2 regions of the Streptomyces sp. NPDC054834 genome follow, and region 1 is predicted to be linked to the other one. Evidence: riboswitches for the same ligand, from Rfam matches in the RefSeq annotation. Region 1 holds a riboswitch; the other holds the start of a gene.
The links. Region 1 has a riboswitch for cyclic di-AMP ahead of ACWGJM_RS08070 (NlpC/P60 family protein). Riboswitches for the same ligand answer to the same signal wherever they lie in the genome.
Positions count from the first base shown of each region.

Region 1 (7,484 bases):
CAGTTCCTTGGTCTGGCCGAGGGCGCGCATGTGCGGGAAGACCCCGTCCTCCATGCCGGTGAGGAAGACCACCGGGAACTCCAGGCCCTTGGCGGTGTGCAGGGTCATCAGCGTGATGACGCCGTCGCCGTCCTCTTCGTCGGGGATCTGGTCGGAGTCGGCGACCAGCGCGACCTGCTCCAGGAAGTCGGACAGGCCCACCGACTCGCCCTCGCCACGCTCCTGCTCGAACTCCAGTGCCACTGCCGCGAGTTCCTGGAGGTTCTCGATGCGGGTCTCGTCCTGCGGGTCGGTGGAGGCCTGCAACTCGGCCAGGTATCCGGTGCGTTCGAGTATGGCTTCCAGGACGGTGGCCGGACCCGCGCCGGACTCGACGATCGTACGGAGCTCCTCCATCAGCACGTTGAACCGCTTGACCGCGTTCGTCGACCGCGCCGCCATGCCGTACGCCTCGTCGACCCGCTTCAGCGCCTGCGGGAAGCTGATCTTCTCCCGCTGGGCCAGGGCGTCGATCATCGCTTCGGCGCGCTCGCCGATGCCGCGCTTGGGCACGTTGAGGATGCGGCGCAGCGGGACGGAGTCCTCGGGGTTGGCGAGGACGCGCAGGTAGGCCAGGACGTCCCGGACCTCCTTGCGCTCGTAGAAGCGGACACCGCCGACGACCTTGTAGGGCAGGCCGACGCGGATGAAGACCTCTTCGAAGACACGGGACTGGGCGTTGGTGCGGTAGAAGACGGCGACGTCTGAGGCCTTCGCCTCGCCCGCGTCCGTGAGGCGGTCTATCTCGTCGGCGACGAACTGCGCCTCGTCGTGCTCGGTGTCGGCGACATAGCCCGTGATGCGGGCGCCCGCGCCCGCGTTGGTCCACAGGTTCTTGGGGCGGCGGGACTCGTTGCGCTCGATGACCGCGTTGGCCGCGGAGAGGATCGTCTGGGTGGAGCGGTAGTTCTGCTCCAGCAGGATCGTCGTCGCGTCCGGGTAGTCCTCCTCGAACTGGAGGATGTTGCGGATGGTCGCGCCGCGGAAGGCGTAGATCGACTGGTCGGCGTCGCCCACCACGCACAGCTCGGCGGGCGTCAGGTCGTCCGGGCCGGGCGGCACGTCCGCCGGGTGCTCCGAGGTGCCGACGAGCTCCCGTACGAGGGCGTACTGGGCGTGGTTGGTGTCCTGGTACTCGTCGACCAGGACGTGGCGGAAGCGGCGGCGGTAGTGCTCGGCGACGTCCGGGAAGGCGCGGAGCAGGTTGACCGTCGTCATGATCAGGTCGTCGAAGTCGAGGGCGTTGGCCTCGCGCAGCCGCGACTGGTACAGGGCGTAGGCCTGGGCGAGGGTCTTCTCGAAGCCGTCGGCGGCCTGGGCGGCGAAGTCCTCCTCGTCGATCAGCTCGTTCTTCAGGTTGGAGATCTTGGCGCTGAAGGACTTCGGCGGGTAGCGCTTGGGATCGAGTTCCAGGTCGCGGCAGACCAGGGCCATCAGGCGCTTGGAGTCGGCGGCGTCGTAGATCGAGAACGACGACGTGAAGCCGAGCTTCTTGCTCTCCCGGCGCAGGATCCGCACGCACGCGCTGTGGAAGGTCATCACCCACATAGCGTTCGCGCGCGGGCCGACGAGCTGCTCGACGCGCTCCTTCATCTCGCCGGCGGCCTTGTTGGTGAAGGTGATCGCCAGGATCTGGCCCGGGTGGACGCCCCGCTCGCCGAGCAGGTGGGCGATGCGGTGGGTGAGCACACGGGTCTTGCCGGAGCCGGCGCCGGCCACGATGAGCAGCGGGGAGCCGGCGTGGACGACGGCCGCGCGCTGGTTGTCGTTCAGCCCCTCCAGGAGCGCGGCGGCGTCGATCGCCGGGCGCGGGGCGCCGTCGCGGTAATACTCGTCCCGGTCCGGCGGCACGTCGAACTTCCCGCCGAACAGATCGTCCGGAACCGGCTCCGGAGCGTGATCGTCCTCGGGCGGCGGCGGTGACTCCTCGTCGTGCCCGCGAGGGGCCTGGAGGTCCGCCAGGAAGCTGTCGTCAAAGAGGCTGCTCATCGCTCTCCGAGTCTAGGGCGCCCCACCGACAACCGGCCGCCACCCTCGGAACTTGGCCGACGGACGATCTCCTCACCCTGTGAAAGCACATGGTCACGACAACGACACACCCGTCTCGGGTCACGAAAATGTATCGGACATATCGTGCACCAACCTTCACATGAGTCACACGAGTTGGCTAGCGTTCCGCCAGGCCGTACGACCCCCACCGGCGAACCTCGCCGGGCCGCGCGGCCTCCGCCGAGTCCGGTGCGCCCCTCACGGCAGCCGGAGCCGGGGACCCACCGAGACCTTGGGGTGAATCGGCCCGCCCTCCCCACCGGGGACGACGGCCGTAGGGCAACCCTTCCGAACCACCCGCCCGAACCCGACAGCTAACCCGGTAGGCGGAACATTGGAAGGAGTCGCCTCCCTTGGCGTCGCACCGCAAGCGCCCCTCGGGTGTGGCAGGCATACGCAAGCCCGCCCTCGCCACCGCCGCCCTCACCTCCGTCGCCCTGCTCTCCCAGACGGCCGACGCCACCCCCTCCACCGACCACAAGCCGAGCATGGAGGAGGTCGAGAAGAAGGTCGACGACCTGTACCGGCAGGCGGAGTCGGCGACCGAGAAGTACAACGCGGCCAAGGAGACGACCGGCAAGCAGCGCCGGCGCGTCGACTCGCTCCTCGACGAGGTGGCCAAGCGCACGGAGAAGCTCAACAAGGCGCGCGAGAAGCTGGGTTCCTTCGCGGCCGCCCAGTACCGGACCGGGGCCGCCGCCCCCGACACCGCCACCTTCCTGCTCGCGGACACCCCGCAGGACTACTTCGACCAGGCCCAGCTGATGAGCCGGCTGACCAAGCGGCAGAAGAACGCGGTCGACGACTACGTCACCGAGCAGTCCGCGACCATGAAGAAGCGGCAGGAGGCCACCGAGAGCCTCGAGACGCTGACCGACTCCCAGCACGATCTTCAGGCCGCCAAGTCGACCGTCCAGAAGAAGCTCACCACCGCGCGCGAGCTGCTGTCCACGCTGACGGCGCAGGAGAAGGCGCGGCTCGCGGCGATCGAGAAGCAGAAGCGGGAGGAGGCCGCGCGCAAGGCCGCTGAGCTCGCGAAGGAGCAGGCGGCGGCGCAGGCGGAGGCGCAGCAGCAGAACAGCGGCTCGTCGGACGCGTCGACCTCGACGGGCTCCTCGTCGGACTCGTCCACGTCGACCTCATCGACCTCGCCGTCCTCCTCGTCCTCCACCAAGGCCGAGAAGGCGATCGCCTTCGCCCGCGCCCAGATCGGCAAGCCGTACGTCTGGGGCGCCACCGGCCCTGGCTCCTACGACTGCTCCGGCCTCACCCAGGCCGCCTGGAAGGCCGCCGGCGTCAGCCTGCCGCGCACCACCTACGACCAGGTCAACGCCGGCACCACGGTCTCCCTCGCCGACGCCCGGCCCGGTGATCTGGTCTTCTTCTACGACGATGTGAGCCACGTCGGCGTCTACATCGGCAACGGCATGATGATCCACGCTCCCAAGCCCGGCGCCTATGTCCGGGAGGAGTCGATCTACTACGGCGGCGAATCGATCATCCACAGCGTGGTGCGTCCGGCCTGAGCCGGCGGGCCCCTAGCATCGGGCCCATGCCCGGCCCCTTCTCACCCCTGCGCGTCTGGTGGGCCCGGCGTTCACCGGCGGCCGGTGCCGCCGTCATGGCGACCGGGATCGTGTCGGTGGGCTTGCAGCTGGCCGGTCGCGAAGTGCTGTCCCGGGTCGCCCTGGGGCTGGCCTGCGCCGCCTGGCTGGGGTTCGCGGCCGGTTTCACCCTGCGGCTGCTGCGCGAGCGGGAGCGGTGGGCGGCGGAGGCGGAGACGCCGAGCGCGCTCACCGCGGTGGCCGCCACGGCGGTGCTGGGCACCCGGTTCTCGCTGCTGGACCGGACGGTCCTGGCCGAGGCGCTGCTCGCGCTGGCGGTCGTGCTCTGGCCGGTGCTGCTCGTCCACGTCTTCCGGCGGTGGGAGCGGCGCATGTCTGGGGCGGTGTTCCTGGGCTGTGTGGCCACGGAGTCGATCGCCGTGCTGGGGGCCGTGCTGGCCGGGGCGACGGCCACGGCGTGGCTCGCGCACACGGCGCTCGTACTGTTCTGGCTGGGACTGGTGTTCTACGGGTTCGCCCTGGCCCGGTTCGATCCGCGGCAGCTGCTCGAGGGCGCCGGGGACCAGTGGATCGGCGGCGGCGCGCTCGCCGTCTCGGCGCTGGCCGGGGCGCGGCTGGTCGCCGCCGACAGCGGGCGCCTGTCCCTGTGGAGCGGCGACGACCAGGGCGTCCTGCGCGCCGCGACCGTAGCGCTGCTCGTGCTGGACGGGGCCTGGTACGCCGTCCTGCTGGTCACGGAGGCGGTGCGGCCGCGGCCGGGCTACGACGTGCGCCGCTGGTCGACGGTGTTCCCGATGGGGATGACCGCGGCGGCCACGCTGTCGGCCGGCGCGGCCCTGGGGATCCCGTGGCTGCGGGGGCCGGGGGTGGTGCTGGTGTGGATCTCGGTGGCGGCGTGGCTCGTGGTCGCCGTGGGCGCGGTCAGGTCCACAGCACGGCGATGAAGATGTTCGCCGTGGTCAGCAGGCCGACCAGTCCGAAGAGGTTCTTGTCGACCCGCTCTTCGTCCCGCTTCACGTAGACCAGCCCGAGGATCACGATCAGCAGGGCCAGCTTCATGCCGATCTTGATGGTGTTGACGTGGTGGTCGTCGGCCTCGTTGAGCCCGACCAGGATCACGCCGGTCGCCAGCATGGTGAAGGCGCCGTGCAGCATGGCCGGGACGAAGCGGGCCTCGCCGCGTCCCATCGCCTTCATCTGGGTCAGGAAGCCGCCGAGGAGCGCGGCGATGCCGACGATGTGCAGGCCGACGAAGAGATGGATGAGTACGTCCATGAGGCCGGAGCCTAACCGGCCGCATATATGCGCCCCATAGCACCCCGTGGTCGGCACATGCACGGGAAACCGCCGCATCGGTCAGCGCACCACCCGAAGGCGGCGGCTGTGGGCCGGAGACGCGGTCATGCCCGGACATCAGGCGGTCCTGTGAGGTCAGTTGCGTACATCGCGTTACCGGGCCGTCACAGCCGGGTTTAGCGTCCTCCACCAGGTGACCGGCTCCCCACCGCCGCCCGGGCCAGGGGCGGCAGTCGGACACCACCGCCAAGAAGGTCCGGCGACGGCCCGTTTCCCCTGTGCGGGCCGCCGCCGGACGCGTGAACCGCTCCCCACGGCGGTCCTACGAGAGGACGTGACGGTCCAGGTGGCAGCGCACCGCAAGCCCAGACAGCGCCCGCTCAGCGGCAACACCGCCCGGACGGCGGTCACCATCGCCCTGGCGGGCGCGGCGACCGCGACGGGCTTCGACGGGACCGGGCACGCCGCGCCGCGGCTCTCACCGGCCGAGGTCAAGGCCAAGGTCGACAAGCTGTACCAGGAGGCGGAAGCCGCCACCGAGAAGTACAACGGCGCGCAGGAGAAGGCGGACACGGCCCAGCGGCGGCTGAACACGCTGCGGGACCAGGCCGCCCGCAAACAGGAGAAGCTGAACTCGGCCCGTGACGCGCTGGGATCCATCGCCACGGCGCAGTACCGCAGCGGCGGGATCGACCCGGCGCTGCAACTGGCGCTGTCCGACGACCCCGACCAGTACCTGGACGGGGCCGCGTTCGCCGAACGGGCCGGCGACCGGCAGGCACACGCCGTGGCGCGGGTACGGAAGCGGCTGCGGGAGATCGAGCAGCTGCGGGGCGCCGCCCACGTCGAGCTGACGTCGCTCAGGTCCAGGCAGGCGGAGCTGAAGCGGCAGAAGAAGTCCGTCACCGGGAAGCTGGCCGAGGCTCGACGTCTGCTGTCCCAACTGCCCTCGCAGGCCCGCGCGTCGACCCCTCCGCCCGCAGACGAGGCCACCCCGGCGGCGGCCCCCAACTCACGCGCCGCGGCGGCCGTCGCCTACGCCTACCGGGCACTCGGCAGCCCCTACGTCTGGGGCGCCACCGGCCCCAACGCCTTCGACTGCTCGGGCCTGGCCCAGGCCGCGTACCGCTCCGCGGGCATCTCCCTGCCCCGCACGACCTACGCCCAGATCAACGCGGGCCGCCGCGTCTCCCGTTCCGAACTCGCTCCGGGTGACCTGGTGTTCTTCTACTCCGGCATCAGCCACGTCGGCATCTACGTGGGCAACGGCCAGATGATCCACGCCCCGAACCCGTCTGCGCCGGTGCGTCTGGCACCGATCGACGAGATGCCGTTCGCGGGGGCTACGCGGGTGGCGTGAGCGACCCGACGAAGGCGGCCCAGGCGGGTCCGGCGACCGTGAAGCGAGGGCTGTCGGGGCCGAGCTTCGAGTCCCGGACGTGGATGGCGTGGGGGCAGGGGGCGACTTCGAGGCAGTTGCCGCCTTGGCTGTCGCTGTGACTGGACTTGCGCCAGTCGAGGGCGACTTCGAGGCAGTTGCCGCCTTCGGTGCCGCTGTAGCTTGACTTGAACCATTGCAGGTCCATGCTCATTGCCCCTCCGCCACCTTGCCGATGAATCGCGCGGATTCCGAAAGACTCAGCGCCTGCCGAAGGATCATCGCATGGCGCTGTGTGGCGACGCTGACGCGATCCGGGTCCGAGTAGAGCACGCCGGTCGTCTGCCCCTCTTCGTATCCAAGGTGCTCGTGTTCCGACGTCTCCAGCAACACGAGCGGCCCGTTGAGGCCCGGATGCGCACCGACGATCGGCAGCACCTGCACGGTCACGTTCCGCTGCTCGGCCACGGCCAGCAGGTGACGCAACTGACGCGAGTGCGCATCGGCTCCTCCGACCTTGTTCCGCAGCGCCGACTCGCCGATGACAAAGCTGAAAGACCGCGTCTGCTTCGCCAGAAGATCCTGCCGCTTGAGCCGGGCCGTCACGCGCTCCTCGACGGTTTCGTCATCCAGGGGCGGCCAGTGGGCCTTGAGCAGGGAGCGGGCGGTCTCCTCCGTCTGTAGAAGCCCGGGAATGAGCAACGGCTCGTACGAGCTCAGCGAGATGGCCTCGGACTCGTACCGGATGAAGTCCTGCGAGAACGTCGGAAACGGCTCCGGCTTCAGGTACTCCTGCGCGGCAACGAGCTTCCCACCCGCCCCGCACACCTGATCGGCGATCTGCAACAGCCGCAGCGTGGGTCGACGTCGGCCGTTCTCCATCGACTTGACGTACTCATAGTCGTAACCGGCCTCCTTGGCCAGCGCCTCCCGCCCGACGCCTGCCTCCGCACGCCACAGCTTGATCTGGCTGCCGCAGTACCGCCAGGCGATCGGCGGCTGGGAGTTCACCTCTGTCGACACGCACACCTCCGCCGGGTCCACGCCGGGTACGGAACTCCCCGTACCCATGCCGTTACTCGTGAGGCTAAACACAACCCGGCACCGTGATCTGGCACAACGTCAGAACTTCCACGCAAGGGATGAACAGCGCATGC
Region 1 is NZ_JBSGZV010000004.1:168,588-176,071, reverse strand. It holds gene pcrA (DNA helicase PcrA) at 1-2,028, opposite strand, end outside; cyclic di-AMP (ydaO/yuaA leader) riboswitch at 2,257-2,433, shown strand; gene ACWGJM_RS08070 (NlpC/P60 family protein) at 2,442-3,614, shown strand; gene ACWGJM_RS08065 (tellurite resistance/C4-dicarboxylate transporter family protein) at 3,641-4,597, shown strand; gene ACWGJM_RS08060 (hypothetical protein) at 4,575-4,928, opposite strand; gene ACWGJM_RS08055 (NlpC/P60 family protein) at 5,296-6,309, shown strand; gene ACWGJM_RS08050 (DUF397 domain-containing protein) at 6,293-6,541, opposite strand; gene ACWGJM_RS08045 (helix-turn-helix domain-containing protein) at 6,538-7,350, opposite strand; gene ACWGJM_RS08040 (ATP-binding protein) at 7,397-7,484, shown strand, end outside.

Region 2 (7,484 bases), on a different contig from region 1:
AGAGAGTCGGCATCAGGCGCTGGTCCGGATACAGGGCCCGCGAGTCGCCGCCGTTGTGGGCGGTGCGGACGCATACGTCGGCGACGGCGGCGCGGTCGGACGGGCGGTACGGGCGGAGGTGGGGGCTGGAGTCCATGAACGACACCCTGATGCTTACGGGAGCGCTCCCACAACCCGATTCCCATGGGCATCCGGGGGCTTCGCGCCCCCGGATGCCCGGCTCAGGGTCCGGCGTCGGCCGGACCGGCGTCACCTCGCGGAGCGCCCGCTGCGGCGCAGCACCACGAAGCCCGCGATCAGGAGCACCGCGCCGAGCGCGCCGGGCCACAGGTGTGCCCCCGTCTCGGCGAGGCCGCCCTGGACGGCCTGCGGCTCGGTCTGCGGCTCGGTCTGGGCTCCGGTCTGCGGTGCCGTCTGTCCGGCGGTAGCGGACGGTTCCGCCTCAGCGGTGGTCGACGGCTCGGTGGACGGGGTGGACCGGCCGGCACCGCTGTGGTGCGAGCCGTGCCGGTTCGGGTCCGCCGCGGGGTTCCGGGTGGACGACGTCGTCGTGAAGACTCGGGGTGCCTTGGTGGTGGGGGCCGGGGCGGAGGCCGTACCGGGGTCGTTCGCCGGCTGCGTGCTCGGCGCCCCGGAGGACGGCTGCTCGGACGACGGCTGCTCCGGGGCCGACGGCTGCTCCGGGGCCGACGGCTGCTCCGACGACGGCTGCTCGGAAGGCTGCTGCTCGGAAGGCTCCTGTGTGGGCTGCTCTCCCCCGCCGTTGCCCGGGTTCGCCTGGCCGCCGTCGCCCGGTGAGGCGTCGGCGCTCGGCGACGGTGTGCCGCCGGATTCCCCGCCTGCGCCGCAGGTACGGCCCGAGTTGATGCAGTCGACCATCTCCCGCATCAGGCCCTCGTCGAAGACGTTGATGAAGTCGCCGTGGTCCGTGACCGGCTTGTGCTGCTGCTCCGGGAAGGAGTCCACGGAGAACAGCGGATGCGTCCGGCCGCCGTCCTGGAGGCTCGGTGCCGTGACGTCGTACACGATGCGCTGCACGAGTTGCGGGATGGCCTGGAAGCCGCCCGGGCACTTGCCCTCGGCGTCGGCGAACGCCACGTGGGTGCGGTGGTTGGCGCTGTCGATGTTCCGCCCGTCCCAGCAGCTCTGGAACCGGAACGTGCGCACCACGTCGCTGCCGGACGGGCACAGCGGGTACTTGTCCTTCAGCTGCCGGTCCTCGAAGCCGGTGCAGCTCCAGGAGGCGTTGGCGTTCGCGGGGCCGTTGACGAAGGCCTTGGCGTCCCCGGTGATGATGCGCAGCAGGCGCGGCATGGCCGTGACCTTGCCGCGGGCGCTGCCCTCGAAGGTCAGCGTGACGTCCTTCGGCGTGACGATCTGACCGGCGTTGCCCTCGGTTCCGCCGCCGGGGGCGTCCGCGTCGCGTTCCCTGGTGCCGTTCTGGAGGCGCAGCACCGGCCAGTAGTACGTGGACTTGTCGCCCTGGTCCACGCAGCTCGTGTCGGCGTTCGCGAGGTCCTCGTCGCTGGCGAAGGCGTTGTTGGCCTGGTTGCCGATGTAGTCGTGGAAGTGGTGGGCGCCGTTGGTGACGCCGGGAGCGACGATCACATTGTCGGAGTTGAACAGGCCGTTCGCGTTGACGCCGCAGCTGGAGGTGAACGTGCCGCGCGATGCGTCGGCCTGCGGGGCCGGGGTCCGGACGTCGGGCTGGACGGTGGTGATGTCCGTGTAGTCGGCGGCCACGGGGCCGTTGCCGCCCTGGCCGGAGCCGCCGTTGCCGTTCTGGCCGTCGCCGCCCTGGTTCTGGGTGCCGCTGTTCTGGCCGCCCTGGTCGCCGCTGCCCGCGGCGCCGCCCTGCTCGGCGGGCGGGCGCAGGGTGCACGCGGCCATGTCCTCGAGCCCCTGCGGGCGGTCGCCGACACTGTCGATGGCGGTGGCGATGCGCTCGATGGCCGCGCTCCGCTTCTCCTCGAGCGGGTTCATGATCGTGCCGTCGGCGGACCCGGGGTCCTGCCTGACGGCCTGCGCGGACGCCTGGAGTTGCTGGTAGGCGGCGGACACCTGCTGGTCCAGGAGGGCGAGTTCGCGGTCGACGTCCGCCCTGGCGTCGTCCGGCACGGAGGTCAGGCGGCTGCCGACGTCCGGGCAGTCGATGGTGGCCGACCCCGAGCCCCAGCCGCCCGCCTGAAGCACCCGGGCGTCCGTGCCGCCCTCGGTCGCCGAGGCGTAGACGTTCGCCGCGACGAGTCCACCCCCGCCCAGCATCAGGGCTACCGCGGCGAACGTCGCGCGCCGTGCACCTGTCGGGCGTCTGCGCCTGTTGCGTCCCACAGAACCACTCCCACACCTCGTGGCCGGCCCGGCATGGCAAGCCCCCGTCCCATACGGAGCCGGACGCGGGTGTGTTCAAGCACCTCACCGATTCATCGTGAACTCACAGGAGACGCCGGTCACGCCGGGCCGGCTGCGGCCGGCCGGCTTCCGGGACACTTGACCTTGTCTGCGTCGAGGCCTTCAGACTCGTCAGGCCGGGAAAGAATGCAACGAGGCACCCCTGAAATCCCTCAGTGACACGGCCCCCCCTATCGCCGCCGCGCACCGAGGGGGCAGGCCATCACCGGCCTGGGGCCGGAAGCGGCCTTTTCCTGCGGGAATCAGAATCGCGCAGTTCCCTCAGCTCCCCGGCGGGCGCTTTCTCGGCGGATTCCAGATTTCGCCGACGCCGTCGGCGGCACCGGGACGCGGACCCGGAGGACCTCGCCGACGCCGTCCTGCGGGAGTTGCTCCCGAGGGAGGGGCGACCGACGACACCGCGCTCGTCATCATGCGGTTATGAGGCGTCATCATGCGGTTGTGAGGCGGGGTTTCGCACGCCCCTCCGGGCACCTTCACCGGACGGCCACGAGCGCCAAGATGAATATCACAATTACGTATCGGACATTCCGCGCTTCAACCTTCACACCAGCCACACAAGTTGGTTAAGTTGGCGTCCAGACCGCACGGCTCCCCCCGGCGAACCTCGCCGGGCCGCGCGGCCTCCGCCGAATCCGGTGTCCCCGCAGGGCAACGGAGCCGGGGACCCAACCGACTTGGGGTGAATCGGCCCGACCGCCCGACGGGGCAGGGCCGTAGGGCATGCCTTCCACCATCGACCGCCCGAACCCGCCAGCTAACCCGGTAGGCGGAGCACGGAAGGAGTACGTCCCCCATGGCGCGCGAAAGCCGCGACGAGGTTCGGCAGCGAATCGACAGCCTTTACGACCAGACCGAGAGCGCCACGGGGAACTTCAACGCGACCCGCGCGACATCGGGGGGAACGCCCGGTCGTGGTGTGCGCCTCCGCAGGTCGGACAGGGGGAACGATCCCGCTCTGGACAGCATCGCCCAGCAGTGGATGACCGGGGCCCGTTCCAAACTGGGTCCCACCTCCCCCGCCGTACTCCCGGCGGACCGGACGTCACAGCGCCCGACCAGCCCCGCCGGTCTGGACAACATCGCCCGGCAGTGGATGACCGGGGCCCGCTCCAAACTGGGTCCCACCTCCCCCGCCATACTCCCGGCGGACCGGACGTCACAGCGCCCAGCCGGACGGCGCTCCAACGTCCCGGTCCCGAAAGAGCTGTTGGAAGCGGCCGAGCGCATCCTGCCGGAGCTGACCGCCGGGACCTCCGGGCAGGCGGGCGGACGCGCCGTGCCGGAGCTGACGGCCCGTCCCAGGGCGGAGCTGACGGCCGGGCCCGTCGCCGCGCTGCCCGCCGTGCCGGAACCGCGGCAGGAGACCCCCCTGGCGCTGCCCGCGGCCGAGCCGCGGCGGTCCTCGCCGCTGGCCTCGAAGGAAAAGAACCAGAAGAAGCTCGCCACGGCCCGGGACCTCCTCTCCCGCCGGATCGCCCAACCGGGCGCGCCCGCTCCCCTCGCGGCGGCCGAGCCCGCGCCTCCCGCCCCACAGGCTTGGCGTGGCGACCCCGAGCAGACCCTTCAGCCCGCGGAGCAGGAGTGGCTGCGCCGGCAGTGGTCCGGGCTCAGTGGGGGCTTGTCCGCCATGGGTGAAGCGAAAGCCCGCGGAGGTGCGGCGGCCGGGAGGAGCGCGATGGCCGGTGCCGGCATGGCAGCCGCCACGGCTGGGTCCCCCGGTGCCGGCGCAGCCGTCGGTGCCGCCCCGTCCATGGGCGTCGCCGCCCAGGGCGCGACCCCCATGACCGCCACCGGAACATTCAGCGTCCCCAACCCCCTCACGGACAGCGGCGCCTTCAGCGTCCCCAACCCGGTCGCGAACACCGGCACCTTCGCCGTCCCCAACCCCCTCACCGACAGCGGCGCCTTCGCCGTCCCCAACCCCCTCACCGACAGCGGCGCCTTCAGCGTCCCCAACCCCGTCGCGAACACCGGCACCTTCGCCGTCCCCAACCCCCTCACCGACAGCGGCGCCTTCGCCGTCCCCAACCCGGTCGCGAACACCGGCACCTTCGCCGTCCCCAACCCCCTCACCGACAGCGGCGCCTTCAGCGTCCCCAACCCCGTCGCGAACACCGGCACCTTCGCCGTCCCCAACCCCGTCGCGAACACCGGCACCTTCGCCGTCCCCAACCCGCTGACGGACAGCGGCGCCTTCAGTGCCCCCAACACCGTCGCGAACACCGGAGCGGTCCCCGCCGCGGCCCCCCTCACCAACACGGCAACCGTCACCGCCCCCAGCCCCGTCACGAACACAGGGACCTTCAGCGTCCCCAACCCCCTCACGGACAGCGGAGAGTTCGCCGCGATGCCCCCCTGGGCCGCAGCCGGGGTCTTCGCCACCGCCAACCCTCTCGTCGCGCCCAGCCCCGTGCCCCCGTCACCGGCCCCCATCGCGGCCCCGGTCGCGGCGGCTCCGGCCCCGACGCCGCCCCCTGCCCCAGCCCCCGCACCCACCTTCGCCCCCACCCCCGCCCCCTACGAGGGAAGGGCCGCGCAGGCGCTGGCGTTCGCCCGGGCGCAGATCGGGCGGCCCTGTGTGTGGGGTGCGACCGGGCCGGACTCCTACGACTGCTCGAGTCTCACCCAGGCCGCCTGGCGAGCCGCAGGCGTGGCGCTGCCGCGGGCCGCGCGGGAGCAGGCGGACGCCGGGACACCTGTGGCACTGAGCGAGGCCCAGGCCGGTGATCTCGTGATCTTCTTCCAGGACGCCGGCCATGTCGGCCTGTACTCCGGCAACGGCATGATGATCCACGCCCCGGGCCAGGGCGCGTACATCCGCGAGGAGTCGGTCTACGGTGCCGGGGAGGCGGCGATTCACCGGGTGATACGGCCCGCGTGAGACCGGCCGCGCCGGCTCTCGTAGTGGTCGAGCAGGGTCTCTTCGACCGGTCGGTAGGAGAGGCCCAGCTCGTGCACGCTCCGGCTGTTGTCCACGCGGAAGCGGATGCCGAGGTGCTTGCGGATGTAGTCCTGGGTGAGCCCGAACGCGGGCCCCAGGACGCGTACCGGCCAGTGCGGGAGCGCGGTGCGCGGGAGGCGCAGGTCGCGGGGGTGGCGGGCCCGGATGACGCGGGACATCTCCAGGAAGGACGTCATCGTCTCGGCCGCGACGATGTAGCGGCCCTTGGCCGCCGGGTTCTCGGCCGCGGCGATGTGCGCGTCGGCGACGTCCCGTACGTCCGCCGTGGTGAAGCTGAAGTCCGGGGCGCCGTAGCAGAAGTACCCCTTGAACAGCTCGTCGAGCAGGAAGAGGCTGCCGGACCCTGACGCGGGGGTGAGTGAGGGGCCGAGGATCAGTCCGGGGTTGACGGACACCATCCGCCAGCGGTCCTGGGCCCGTTCGGCCTCCCAGGCGATGCGCTCCGCGACGGTCTTCGCGTAGTGGTAGGGGTTGTTCTCCACCGTGCTGGTGGTGTTGAAGTACTTCTCCGACAGCACCTGGCCGTCCATCTCGAGGACGTCGGCGTAGTCGCCGAAGACCGCGCCCACCGTGGAGGTGAGGACCAGGGTGTGCACGGACGGCGCCCGCTCCACCGCCGCCAGCACGTTGCGGGTGCCCAGCACGGCCGGGTCGACCACGTCGCGGCGGCCGTCCTCGATCTGCTCCGGCATGAGGAACGGCGACGCCACGTGGAAGACCACCGCGCAGCCACGCACCGCCTCGTCGAAGGAGCCCTCCTGGAGCAAGTCGGCCTCGAACAGGGTCAGTTGACCGGGAAAGGCCTCCTGCATCTCCCAGAGGGGCCGCACCTTCGCGCGGTGTGCGGCGCGGCGCACGGTCGTGTGCACGTGGTAGCCCCGTTCCAGCAGCCGCCGCACCAGATGGCTGCCGACGAACCCGCTGCCGCCGGTCACCACGGCGGTCCGGTCCCCGTCCCCGCGCTCCCCCACCCTGCTCACCCTTCAAGGGTCGGGCATGCCCATGACCGGTGTCCACACCCCCGCCAGGGCATAAGACCGGTTTATGAGCTCATAGACGGGACCCGCGTACAAACTTAGGCCTGCCTTAGTTTAGGCTTCCCGATCGAGTCGCCTGTCATCGCTCGAAGGGAACCTGATCATGCCGCGCCCGCTGCGGGTAGCCATAGTCGGAGCCGGCCCGGCCGGGATCTACGCCGCCGACGCCCTGCTCAAGTCCGAGGTGGCGGCCGAGCCCGGCGTGTCCATCGACCTCTACGAGCGGATGCCCGCCCCGTTCGGCCTGATCCGCTACGGCGTCGCCCCCGACCACCCGCGCATCAAGGGCATCATCACGGCCCTCCACCAGGTGCTCGACAAGCCGCAGATCCGCCTGTTCGGCAATGTGGACTACCCGACCGACATCAGCCTCGACGACCTGCGCGCCTTCTACGACGCCGTGATCTTCTCCACCGGCGCCACGGCCGACCGGGAGCTGCCGATCCCGGGCATCGACCTCGACGGCTCCTACGGCGCCGCCGACTTCGTGTCCTGGTACGACGGTCATCCGGACGTGCCGCGCACCTGGCCGCTCGAGGCCGAGAAGGTCGCCGTCCTCGGTGTCGGCAACGTCGCGCTCGACGTGGCCCGGATCCTGGCCAAGACGGCGGACGAGCTGCTGCCGACCGAGATCCCGCCGAACGTGTACGAGGGACTGAAGGCCAACAAGGCCCTGGAGGTCCACGTCTTCGGCCGCCGCGGCCCGGCCCAGGCGAAGTTCAGCCCGATGGAGCTGCGCGAGCTGGACCACTCCCCCAACATCGAGGTCATCGTCGACCCCGAGGACATCGACTACGACGAGGGCTCGATCGAGACCCGGCGCGGCAACAAGCAGGCCGACATGGTCGCCAAGACGCTGGAGAACTGGGCGATCCGCGACGCCGGCGACCGGCCGCACAAGCTGTTCCTGCACTTCTTCGAGTCGCCGTCCGAGATCCTCGGCGAGGACGGAAAGGTCGTCGGCCTGCGCACCGAGCGCACCGAGCTGGACGGCACCGGCAACGTCAAGGGCACCGGCGCCTTCAAGGACTGGGACGTCACCGCGGTCTACCGCGCCGTCGGCTACCTGT
Region 2 is NZ_JBSGZV010000019.1:136,133-143,616, reverse strand. It holds gene ACWGJM_RS25300 (GNAT family N-acetyltransferase) at 1-136, opposite strand, end outside; gene ACWGJM_RS25295 (DUF1996 domain-containing protein) at 250-2,265, opposite strand; cyclic di-AMP (ydaO/yuaA leader) riboswitch at 3,030-3,200, shown strand; gene ACWGJM_RS25290 (NlpC/P60 family protein) at 3,209-5,296, shown strand; gene ACWGJM_RS25285 (NAD-dependent epimerase/dehydratase family protein) at 5,272-6,357, opposite strand; gene ACWGJM_RS25280 (FAD-dependent oxidoreductase) at 6,518-7,484, shown strand, end outside.
Region 2: it holds a riboswitch for cyclic di-AMP, as region 1 does, so the genes downstream of both, ACWGJM_RS25290 (NlpC/P60 family protein) here and ACWGJM_RS08070 (NlpC/P60 family protein) in region 1, are expected to answer to the same signal.